DNA from 2 places in the Microbacterium sp. NPDC089190 genome. Region 2 is predicted to be linked to the other one. Evidence: predicted binding sites of a transcription regulator. Region 2 holds the regulator's gene; the other holds the start of a gene.
The links. Region 2 encodes HrcA, which represses chaperone genes, less so after heat shock. Its sites were predicted from a motif close to TTNGCACTCGNNNNNNNCGAGTGCNAA; they were not measured.

Region 1: the regulator HrcA is predicted to act here: its motif matches at 2,299-2,325, upstream of groL (chaperonin GroEL).

What each region holds. Positions count from the first base shown of each region.
Region 1 is NZ_JBFBHF010000002.1:225,826-230,238, reverse strand. Features, by position in the region: gene AB0230_RS06900 (DUF2332 domain-containing protein) at 1-958, shown strand, start outside; gene AB0230_RS06895 (DUF3263 domain-containing protein) at 968-1,222, shown strand; gene AB0230_RS06890 (LytR C-terminal domain-containing protein) at 1,258-1,860, shown strand; gene AB0230_RS06885 (cold-shock protein) at 1,991-2,191, shown strand; gene groL (chaperonin GroEL) at 2,364-3,983, shown strand; gene AB0230_RS06875 (HAMP domain-containing sensor histidine kinase) at 4,287-4,413, opposite strand, start outside.
Region 2 is NZ_JBFBHF010000003.1:405,178-409,590, forward strand. Features, by position in the region: gene hemW (radical SAM family heme chaperone HemW) at 1-938, shown strand, start outside; gene hrcA (heat-inducible transcriptional repressor HrcA) at 1,204-2,244, shown strand; gene dnaJ (molecular chaperone DnaJ) at 2,307-3,431, shown strand; gene AB0230_RS11895 (16S rRNA (uracil(1498)-N(3))-methyltransferase) at 3,434-4,168, shown strand; gene AB0230_RS11900 (HIT domain-containing protein) at 4,339-4,413, shown strand, end outside.

The DNA of each region.
Region 1 (4,413 bases), on a different contig from region 2:
ACGCTATGGACGGTTCGCCCGCGATGAGGCGCCCGGCCGATCCGCGGTCTACGAGGCCTGGGCGCATCGCGTGGCGAAGGATCCGACGGTCGCTGCCGCGCTCGCGCCGATTCCCGAGACCCGCCGTCAACCCCCGCTCGTCTTCGCGGTGATGCGCGTGCGCGGGGCGCCGATGGACGACGTCGACGCGTGGGCCCCGTGGGTCGTCGCACACGCCGATGAGATCGCCGCGCAGTGCCGGGTGCGCAGCGTGCAGACCAACGAGCCGCTCCGGTGCGCCGCTCTGCTGCCGGCGCTCGCCCGCATCGACGGTCCGATCGCGCTGCTCGAGGTCGGCGCGAGCGCCGGGTTGTGCCTGTACCCCGACCGGTACTCGTACCGCTACCGCCGAGGCGACGAGCTCATCGCCCTCGACCCGGTCGACGGCCCCTCGACGGTCGAGTTGCACAGCGACCTGACCGGCGACCCCGTCCTTCGAATGCCCGAGATCGTCTGGCGCGCCGGGATCGACCTCAACCCGCTCGACGCCCGCGACGCGGATGACCGGGCGTGGCTCGAGGGGCTCGTGTGGCCGGGGGAGGAGGGGCGACGTGAGCGCATCGTCGCCGCTCTCGACATCGCCGCCGTCGATCCGCCGCTCCTGGTCTCCGGCGACGGCGCGGACGCCCTGCCCGCGCTCGCCGCGCAGGCCCCCGCCGACGCCACGCTCGTGGTCACGACGCCGGGCGTGCTCGCGCACGTGCCGCGCGCTCGGCGCGGGGCGGTCATCGACGCCGCCCGCACCGCGGGACGCTGGGTGACGCTCGACGCCCCCGGCCTCCACGACGGATGGACGGCAGCACCGGGCGTGAAACGGGGCGGCTTCGCCCTGGCGCTGGACGGGGAGGTGCTGGCCGAAGTGGATCCACTCGGCGCGTGGGTGGCGTGGCATCCGGGAGGGGCGTCGTCGGCGCAGTAGCGTGGCGCCGTGCATCTTTCGGACCGCGACCTCTCCTTCCTCGCCTTCGAGGGTGAATGGCGGCGCCACGCGGGTGCGAAGGAGGAGGCGATCCGGGCGGAGTTCGACCTCACGCCGGCGCGCTACTACCAGCTGCTGGGGCGGTTGATCGACACCCCCGACGCCCTCGCGCACGACCCGATGCTCGTTCGCCGTCTGCGGCGGCGACGCGACGACGCAGTGGCGCAGCAGCGCGCCCGGCTGGGTCGGACGGCGGCCCGCTGACGGGGTGCTCAGGCGTCGACCGATAGCATCGTCCAATGGCCAGATCGACCTTCCCTCGGGATCGCTTCGACGACCTGCCCGATTCCACCGGCCGGGTCGGGGCGCACCGGGCCGAGCGACCGCGCACGCGCGGATGGATCGTGTTCCTGTGGGCGGCCATCGCCACGCTCGTGCTCATCATCGTGGGCATCTTCGGGTCCCTCGTGGCCTCGGGCCGCATCAGCCTCGGCGCCGATGACGCACCCGTTCCGACCGTGTCGGCAGAACCGACCGAGGCCGTCGTCGTCGACACCTCGTACTCCGTGGTGGTGCTGAACGGCACGGGCCAGGACGGCCTCGCCGCGACGGTGCGCGATCAGATCGTGGCGGCGGGGTGGGCCGGTGACACCGTCGAGACGGGGGACTCCGACTCCACCGATTTCGCTCAGACCACGATCTACTACCTGCGCGACGGCGACGAGGCGGCGGCGCGGGGCCTCGCGCAGACCATCGGCGGCGCCGAGGTCGCGCAGAGCGACTTCCTGCAGCCGACCGACGACCCGAACACCCCCGACGACGAGAGCGCCGTCAAGCGACTCGTCGTGGTGATCGGCCTCGACCGCGCCGCCGGCGCGACCCCCTCCGCCACCGCGCAGTGACCCTCTCGCGCCGCGTGTTTCCGCGGCGTAACAAGTTGGGGGCACGCGCGTCAACAATCCCCGGAGGGGCCGGTTCGGCGGCATCCGGCGTGCTTACGATGACCGAGTCATCCAGCAACAGGAGATTCGCATGACGCAGGGCACCGTCAAATGGTTCAACGCCGAGAAGGGCTACGGGTTCATCACCGTGTCCGATGGGCAGGACGTGTTCGTCCACTACTCGAGCATCGAGATGTCGGGCTTCCGCGTCCTCGAGGAAGGTCAGGCGGTCGAATTCACCGTCGGCACCGGTCAGAAGGGCCCGCAGGCGGAGTCCGTGCGACTGGCCTGATCCGCTGGCTCGAACGCCGTGGCATCCCTCACCGGGATGCCACGGCGTTCGTCGTCTCACGGACGGCCTCGCGGCTTGCACTCCCCAGGGGCGAGTGCCAGAATGAGTTAGCACTCGCTTTTGTCGAGTGCCAAAATCTGGAAGTCACCCGTCCGGGAGGGACGACACACTTATGGCAAAGATCATCGCTTTCGACGAAGAGGCCCGTCGCGGTCTCGAGCGCGGCCTCAACACGCTGGCCGACGCCGTCAAGGTGACCCTGGGCCCCCGCGGTCGCAACGTCGTGCTCGAGAAGAAGTGGGGCGCCCCCACGATCACGAACGACGGTGTCTCGATCGCCAAGGAGATCGAGCTCGACGACCCGTACGAGAAGATCGGCGCCGAGCTGGTCAAGGAGGTCGCCAAGAAGACCGACGACGTCGCGGGTGACGGCACCACCACCGCCACCGTTCTCGCCCAGGCGCTCGTGCGCGAGGGCCTGCGCAACGTCGCGGCCGGCGCCGACCCCATCTCGCTCAAGAAGGGCATCGAGAAGGCCGTCAAGGCCGTCACTGACGAGCTGCTCTCCTCCGCCAAGGAGGTCGAGTCCAAGGAGCAGATCGCCGCCACCGCGTCGATCTCCGCCGCCGACCCCGCGATCGGCGAGCTCATCGCCGAGGCCATCGACAAGGTGGGCAAGGAAGGCGTCGTCACCGTCGAGGAGAGCAACACCTTCGGCACCGAGCTCGAGCTCACCGAGGGCATGCGCTTCGACAAGGGTTACATCAACCCCTACTTCGTCACCGACCCCGAGCGTCAGGAAGCGGTCTTCGAAGACCCGTACATCCTGATCGCCAACCAGAAGATCTCCAACATCAAGGACCTTCTGCCGATCGTCGACAAGGTGATCCAGGAGGGCAAGGAGCTCCTCATCATCGCCGAGGACGTCGAGGGCGAAGCGCTCGCGACCCTGGTGCTGAACAAGATCCGCGGCATCTTCAAGTCGGTCGCCGTCAAGGCTCCCGGCTTCGGCGACCGCCGCAAGGCTCAGCTGCAGGACATCGCGATCCTCACCGGCGGCCAGGTCATCACCGAAGAGGTGGGCCTCAAGCTCGAGAACGCGACCGTCGACCTGCTCGGCCGTGCTCGCAAGGTCATCATCACCAAGGACGAGACCACGATCGTCGAGGGTGCCGGTGAGTCGGAGCTGATCGAGGGTCGCGTGACCCAGATCCGCCGCGAGATCGAGAACACCGACAGCGACTACGACCGCGAGAAGCTCCAGGAGCGCCTCGCGAAGCTCGCCGGTGGCGTCGCCGTCATCAAGGCCGGAGCCGCGACCGAGGTCGAGCTCAAGGAGCGCAAGCACCGCATCGAAGACGCCGTGCGCAACGCCAAGGCCGCCGTGGAAGAGGGTGTCGTCGCCGGTGGTGGCGTCGCGCTCATCCAGGCCGGCAAGAACGCTCTCGCGAACCTCCAGCTCTCGGGCGACGAGGCGACCGGTGCGAACATCGTCAAGGTCGCCATCGAGGCTCCGCTCAAGCAGATCGCGCTGAACGCCGGTCTCGAGCCCGGTGTCGTCGCGAACAAGGTGTCGGAGCTCCCCGTGGGCCACGGCCTCAACGCCGCGACCGGCGAGTACGGTGACCTGTTCGCACAGGGCATCATCGACCCCGCCAAGGTGACCCGCTCTGCTCTGCAGAACGCCGCGTCGATCGCCGGTCTGTTCCTCACGACCGAGGCCGTCGTCGCCGACAAGCCCGAGAAGGTCGCCGCTCCCGCGGGCGACCCGACGGGTGGCATGGACTTCTGATCCACGCCTGACGCCCGAGAACGCCCCCTCCTCCGGGAGGGGGCGTTCTCCGTTCCGGCGGGCCGGGTGGCGCGGTCTCACACGCCGATGACGGTGCCCCGGTCGCCCGAGGCGGCGCGTCGACGAACGACGCCGCCGAGCCCTCTCGCTCGCGCGAGCGCTCGAGCCTGCCGCGTGTCCTTCCGGCGTGCTGCGGATCGTTTCGCCCACGTCGCGAGACGACCAGGCGGCGTGATCTGCCGAAGGGACTCGCTCACGCGGTCCCGGCCGGACGATCCCCGCCGGGAAACGGAGCGCGGCGTCTCAGGCCGGGGTGTCGGGCCGGTGATCGTCGGGGAGGCGCTCGAGCGGCTGCGTCTCGATCAGCGCATGCTCCGCGGCGTCGCGACGATCGGCCAGCGGAAGAGACACCCGGAACGTCGCGCCCCCG
Region 2 (4,413 bases):
GAGGGACGCCGACGCTGCTGCCGCCGGGCGACCTCGCCCGCATGCTCGACGCGGTCCGCGACGAGTTCGGCATCGCGCCGGGCGCCGAGGTGACCGTGGAGGCGAACCCCGACACCGTGGACGACGCGGTCGCCGACACCCTCGCCGCCGCCGGGGTGACGCGCCTGTCGATCGGCATGCAGTCGGCCCGGCCCCACGTGCTCGCGGCGCTCGACCGCACCCACGATCCGCTGAACGTCGCCACCGCGGTCGCGGCCGCGCGCCGCGCGGGTCTCGACGTCTCCGTCGACCTGATCTACGGCGCGCCGGGGGAGTCGCTCGACGACTGGCGCGCCTCGCTCGAGGCGGCGACCGCTCTCGAACCCGACCACGTGTCGGCGTACGCGCTCATCGTCGAGGACGGGACGAAGCTCGCGCGGCAGATCCGCTCCGGCGCCGTCGCGACGCCGGACGACGACCTGCAGGCCGACATGTACGAGCTCGCCGACGATCTGCTCGCCGCCGCGGGCTACGACTGGTACGAGGTGTCGAACTGGTCGCGGGGCGTCGCGCACCGTTCGCGCCACAACCTCGCGTACTGGCGCGGCACCGACTGGTGGGGCTTCGGTCCGGGCGCGCACAGCCATGTCGCGGGGCTGCGCTGGTGGAACGTGAAGCATCCCGCCGCGTACGCCCAGCGGCTCGCCGCCGCCGAATCGCCCGCCGCGGCGCGAGAGCGTCCCGACGAGACGGCGCGTCGGCTCGAATCGGTGCTCCTGCGCAGCCGCATCCGCGAAGGGCTCCCGGTGCCGGAGATCCTCGGCGAGGGGCGCAAGGCCGTGGCATCCCTCATCGCCGACGGGCTCATCGAGGGCCCGGATGCCGTGCGCGGGCGCATCGTGCTGACCCGTCGCGGACGCCTGCTGGCGGATGCCGTGGTGCGCGCGCTGACGGCCTGACCCGGGGACGCCTCTGCTGCCCACGGGCTGAATCGTCGGGCGTGACGATGCCCGCGGCCCGTTGGCGCGTCGGTGCTTCGTGCAAACGCCCGGCGAGGCGTAAACGCCCTGTCCGGGGGTTCGCCGCTCGGAGCGGCGTTCACACGCACGCCGCGCCGCCTGACAGCGACGCCGCCGACCTCCGCGAGCCGCTCGACGCACGGGCGGGGCGATCGTCGTAGAATTGGCACTCAGTCGAGTCGAGTGCCAAACGGGAGGAGCAGCCATGGTGTCGGAACGCGGCCTCCAGGTCTTGCGCGCGATCGTCCAGGACTACGTCGACACGCGCGAGCCCGTCGGCAGCAAGGCCATCGTCGACCGCCATGCCTTCGGAGTGTCGGCGGCGACCATCCGCAACGACATGGCCCTCCTCGAGGACGAAGACCTCATCGTCGCGCCGCACACGTCGTCGGGACGCGTCCCGACCGACAAGGGCTACCGCGTCTTCGTCGACCACCTCGCCGAGCTCCGCCCGCTGTCGAGCGCCCAGCGCAGCGCCATCACCTCCTTCCTCGATGAGGCGGGCGACCTCGACGACCTCCTCGCACGCACGGTACGGGCGCTGACGCAGCTGACCGGCCAGGTCGCGATCGTGCAGTACCCCTCGTTCGCTCGCGCCAACGTCACGCACGTCGAACTCGTCGCCCTCGGCGGGCCCCGGGTTCTCGTCATCCTGGTCACTGACACCGGTCGGGTGTCGCAGCGCATCGCGCTCGTGCCCGCCGAGCCCGGCGAGAGCGACATCGCCCTGCTGCGCGCGCGCGTGGGCGCGGTGCTCGTCGGACACAGCGTCGCCGAGAGCTCCCAGCGCGTCTCCGAGGCCCTCACTGCCGGCCCGCGCCCCGGGGTCGTGCTCGACGCGATCGCCGACGCGGTCCTGCGCGTGGTCGGGGAGGAGCTCGAGGCCTTCCGTCAGGACCGTCTCGTCATGGCCGGCGCCGCGACCCTCGCCAAGCGCGAGCAGGACTTCCGCGGCAGTATCTACCCGCTCCTCGAAGCGATCGAGGAGCAGGTGACCCTGCTGCGCCTGATGAGCGAGATGGTCGCCGACGAGAAGGGACTGTCGGCGAGTATCGGGCGCGAGAACGAGCCTTTCGGCCTCGTCGAGGCCTCCGTGCTCGCGAGCCGGTACGACGGCTCCACCGGCGGGGCCCGCGTGGGTCTGCTCGGGCCGACCCGCATGGACTACTCCTCCAACCTCGCGGCGGTCCGCGCCGTCGCGCACTATCTGACCCGGATGCTCGAAGACGACGACAGCTCGCGCTGACGTCTCGCGCCGCGAGCACTCCCCACGAGAACGACCCCGCGCGAGCGGGCAGGAAGGCGATTGTGGCTGACCACTACGAGGTCCTGGGCGTCGAACGCGACGCCAGCCCGGAAGACATCAAGAAGGCCTACCGGCGTCTCGCGCGCCAGCTGCACCCCGATGTGAATCCCGGCGAGGACGCGTCCGAGAAGTTCAAACTCGTGACACACGCCTACGACGTGCTGAGCGATCCCGAGCAGCGCCGCCGCTACGACATGGGCGGCGACCAGAGCCCGTTCGGGGGCGGGGGAGCGGCCGGGTTCGGCGGTTTCAGCGACATCTTCGAGACGTTCTTCGGCGGCGCGCAGGGCGGCGGCGGAGGCCGCGGCCCGCGACCGCGGTCACGCCGGGAGCGCGGCCAGGACGCCCTCGTGCGCGTCACGCTGCAGCTCGGCGACGTCGTCTTCGGTACGCACCGCGACCTCGAGGTCGACACGGCGGTCCTCTGCGAGACGTGCCAGGGAGCGTGCACGCAGCCCGGTACCAGCGAGGTCACCTGCGACATCTGCCACGGTTCCGGTCACGTGCAGCGCACCGTGCGGAGCCTCCTCGGCAACGTCGTCACCAGCCAGCCCTGCACCGTGTGCCACGGTCACGGCACGACCATCCCCTACCCCTGCGGCACCTGCCAGGGTCAGGGCCGGGTGCGCGCGCGCCGCACGGTGTCGGTCGACATCCCCGCGGGCGTCGAGTCGGGCCTGCGCCTGCAGCTCCCCGGCTCGGGCGAGGTGGGCCCGGCCGGAGGCCCCAACGGCGACCTGTACCTGGAGATCACCGTGGAGGCGCACGACGCATTCAGTCGCGAGGGTGACGACCTCGTCGCCACCCTCGAGGTGTCGATGCCCGACGCCATCCTCGGCGCCACCACGACGATCGAGTCGCTCGACGGCTCCGTCGACCTCGAGGTGCGCCCGGGCGTGCAGTCGGGCGACGTGCTGACGATCAAGGGCCGCGGCATCACGCCCCTGCGGGGCAGCCAGCGCGGCGACCTGAAGGTCGGTGTGCACGTGGTGACCCCCACGCGCCTCGACCACAAGGAGCGGGCTCTCATCGAGGAGTTCGCCAAGCGCACCAAGGCTCCGGCGCCCCGCCTGGCCGAGCACCAGCAGGGCATGTTCAGCAAATTCCGCGATCGCTTCCGCCACTGAGCATGGCGCTGCACTTCGTCACCGACGACGCCACCGACGCACAGCCGGGGGATGCCGTGACCCTCACCGGGTCGGAGGCGCATCACGCCGCGAGCGTGCGGCGCGTGCGGGTCGACGAGGCGGTCACGCTCGGCGACGGACGCGGCGTGTGGCTCTCGGGAGTCGTGACCGCTCTCGGCCCCAAGCAGGTCGACGTGCGCGTCACGGGCCGCGAGGAGGTCGCAGCGCCCGTCCCGCGGTTCGTGCTCGTGCAGGCATTGGCGAAAGGCGACCGCGACGAGCTGGCCGTCCAGGCGGCGACTGAGCTCGGCGTCGATGAGATCGTCCCGTGGCAGGCGGCGCGCAGCGTCTCGCGCTGGGATGCCAAGGCCGACAAGGGGCTCGCGCGCTGGCGGACGATCGTCCGCGAGGCTGCGAAGCAGGCGCACCGCGCGTGGGTGCCCGAGGTCGAGGGCGTGGCCCGGACGGCCGACCTCGTCGCCCGTGCCGGTGCCTCTGTCGTCCTCGTGCTCGAGCCGACGGCATCCGTCCGCCTCACCGAGGTGGCCGCGGAGGAATCGGACGGTCGCGACGTGGTGCTCGTGGTGGGCCCGGAGGGCGGGATCGCCCCGGAGGAGCTGTCGGCGCTCGAAGACGCCGGCGCCCGCCTCGTGCGGCTGGGCGACACCGTGCTGCGTACCTCCACCGCGGGGGCCGCGGCCATCTCGGTGCTGTCGGCGGCGCACGGGCGCTGGTGAGCCTGGCCGTGCCGGGCGCTTCTCGCATCCGGCGCGGATACGGCAGATCGGGGCGTCGATTCTCCGCCCCGAGCGGTGGGATCCGCCCCGATCCGGGTCGGTGAGCGCCGAGAGGGCGTCGGCGAAACGGCCGAGCCCCGGTGTCGGAGGCCCTCACTAGACTGGATGCCATGAGCGAACCGTCGATCTTCACGCGCATCCTGCAGGGCGAGATCCCTGCCGAGATCGTGGCCGAGACCGAGAAC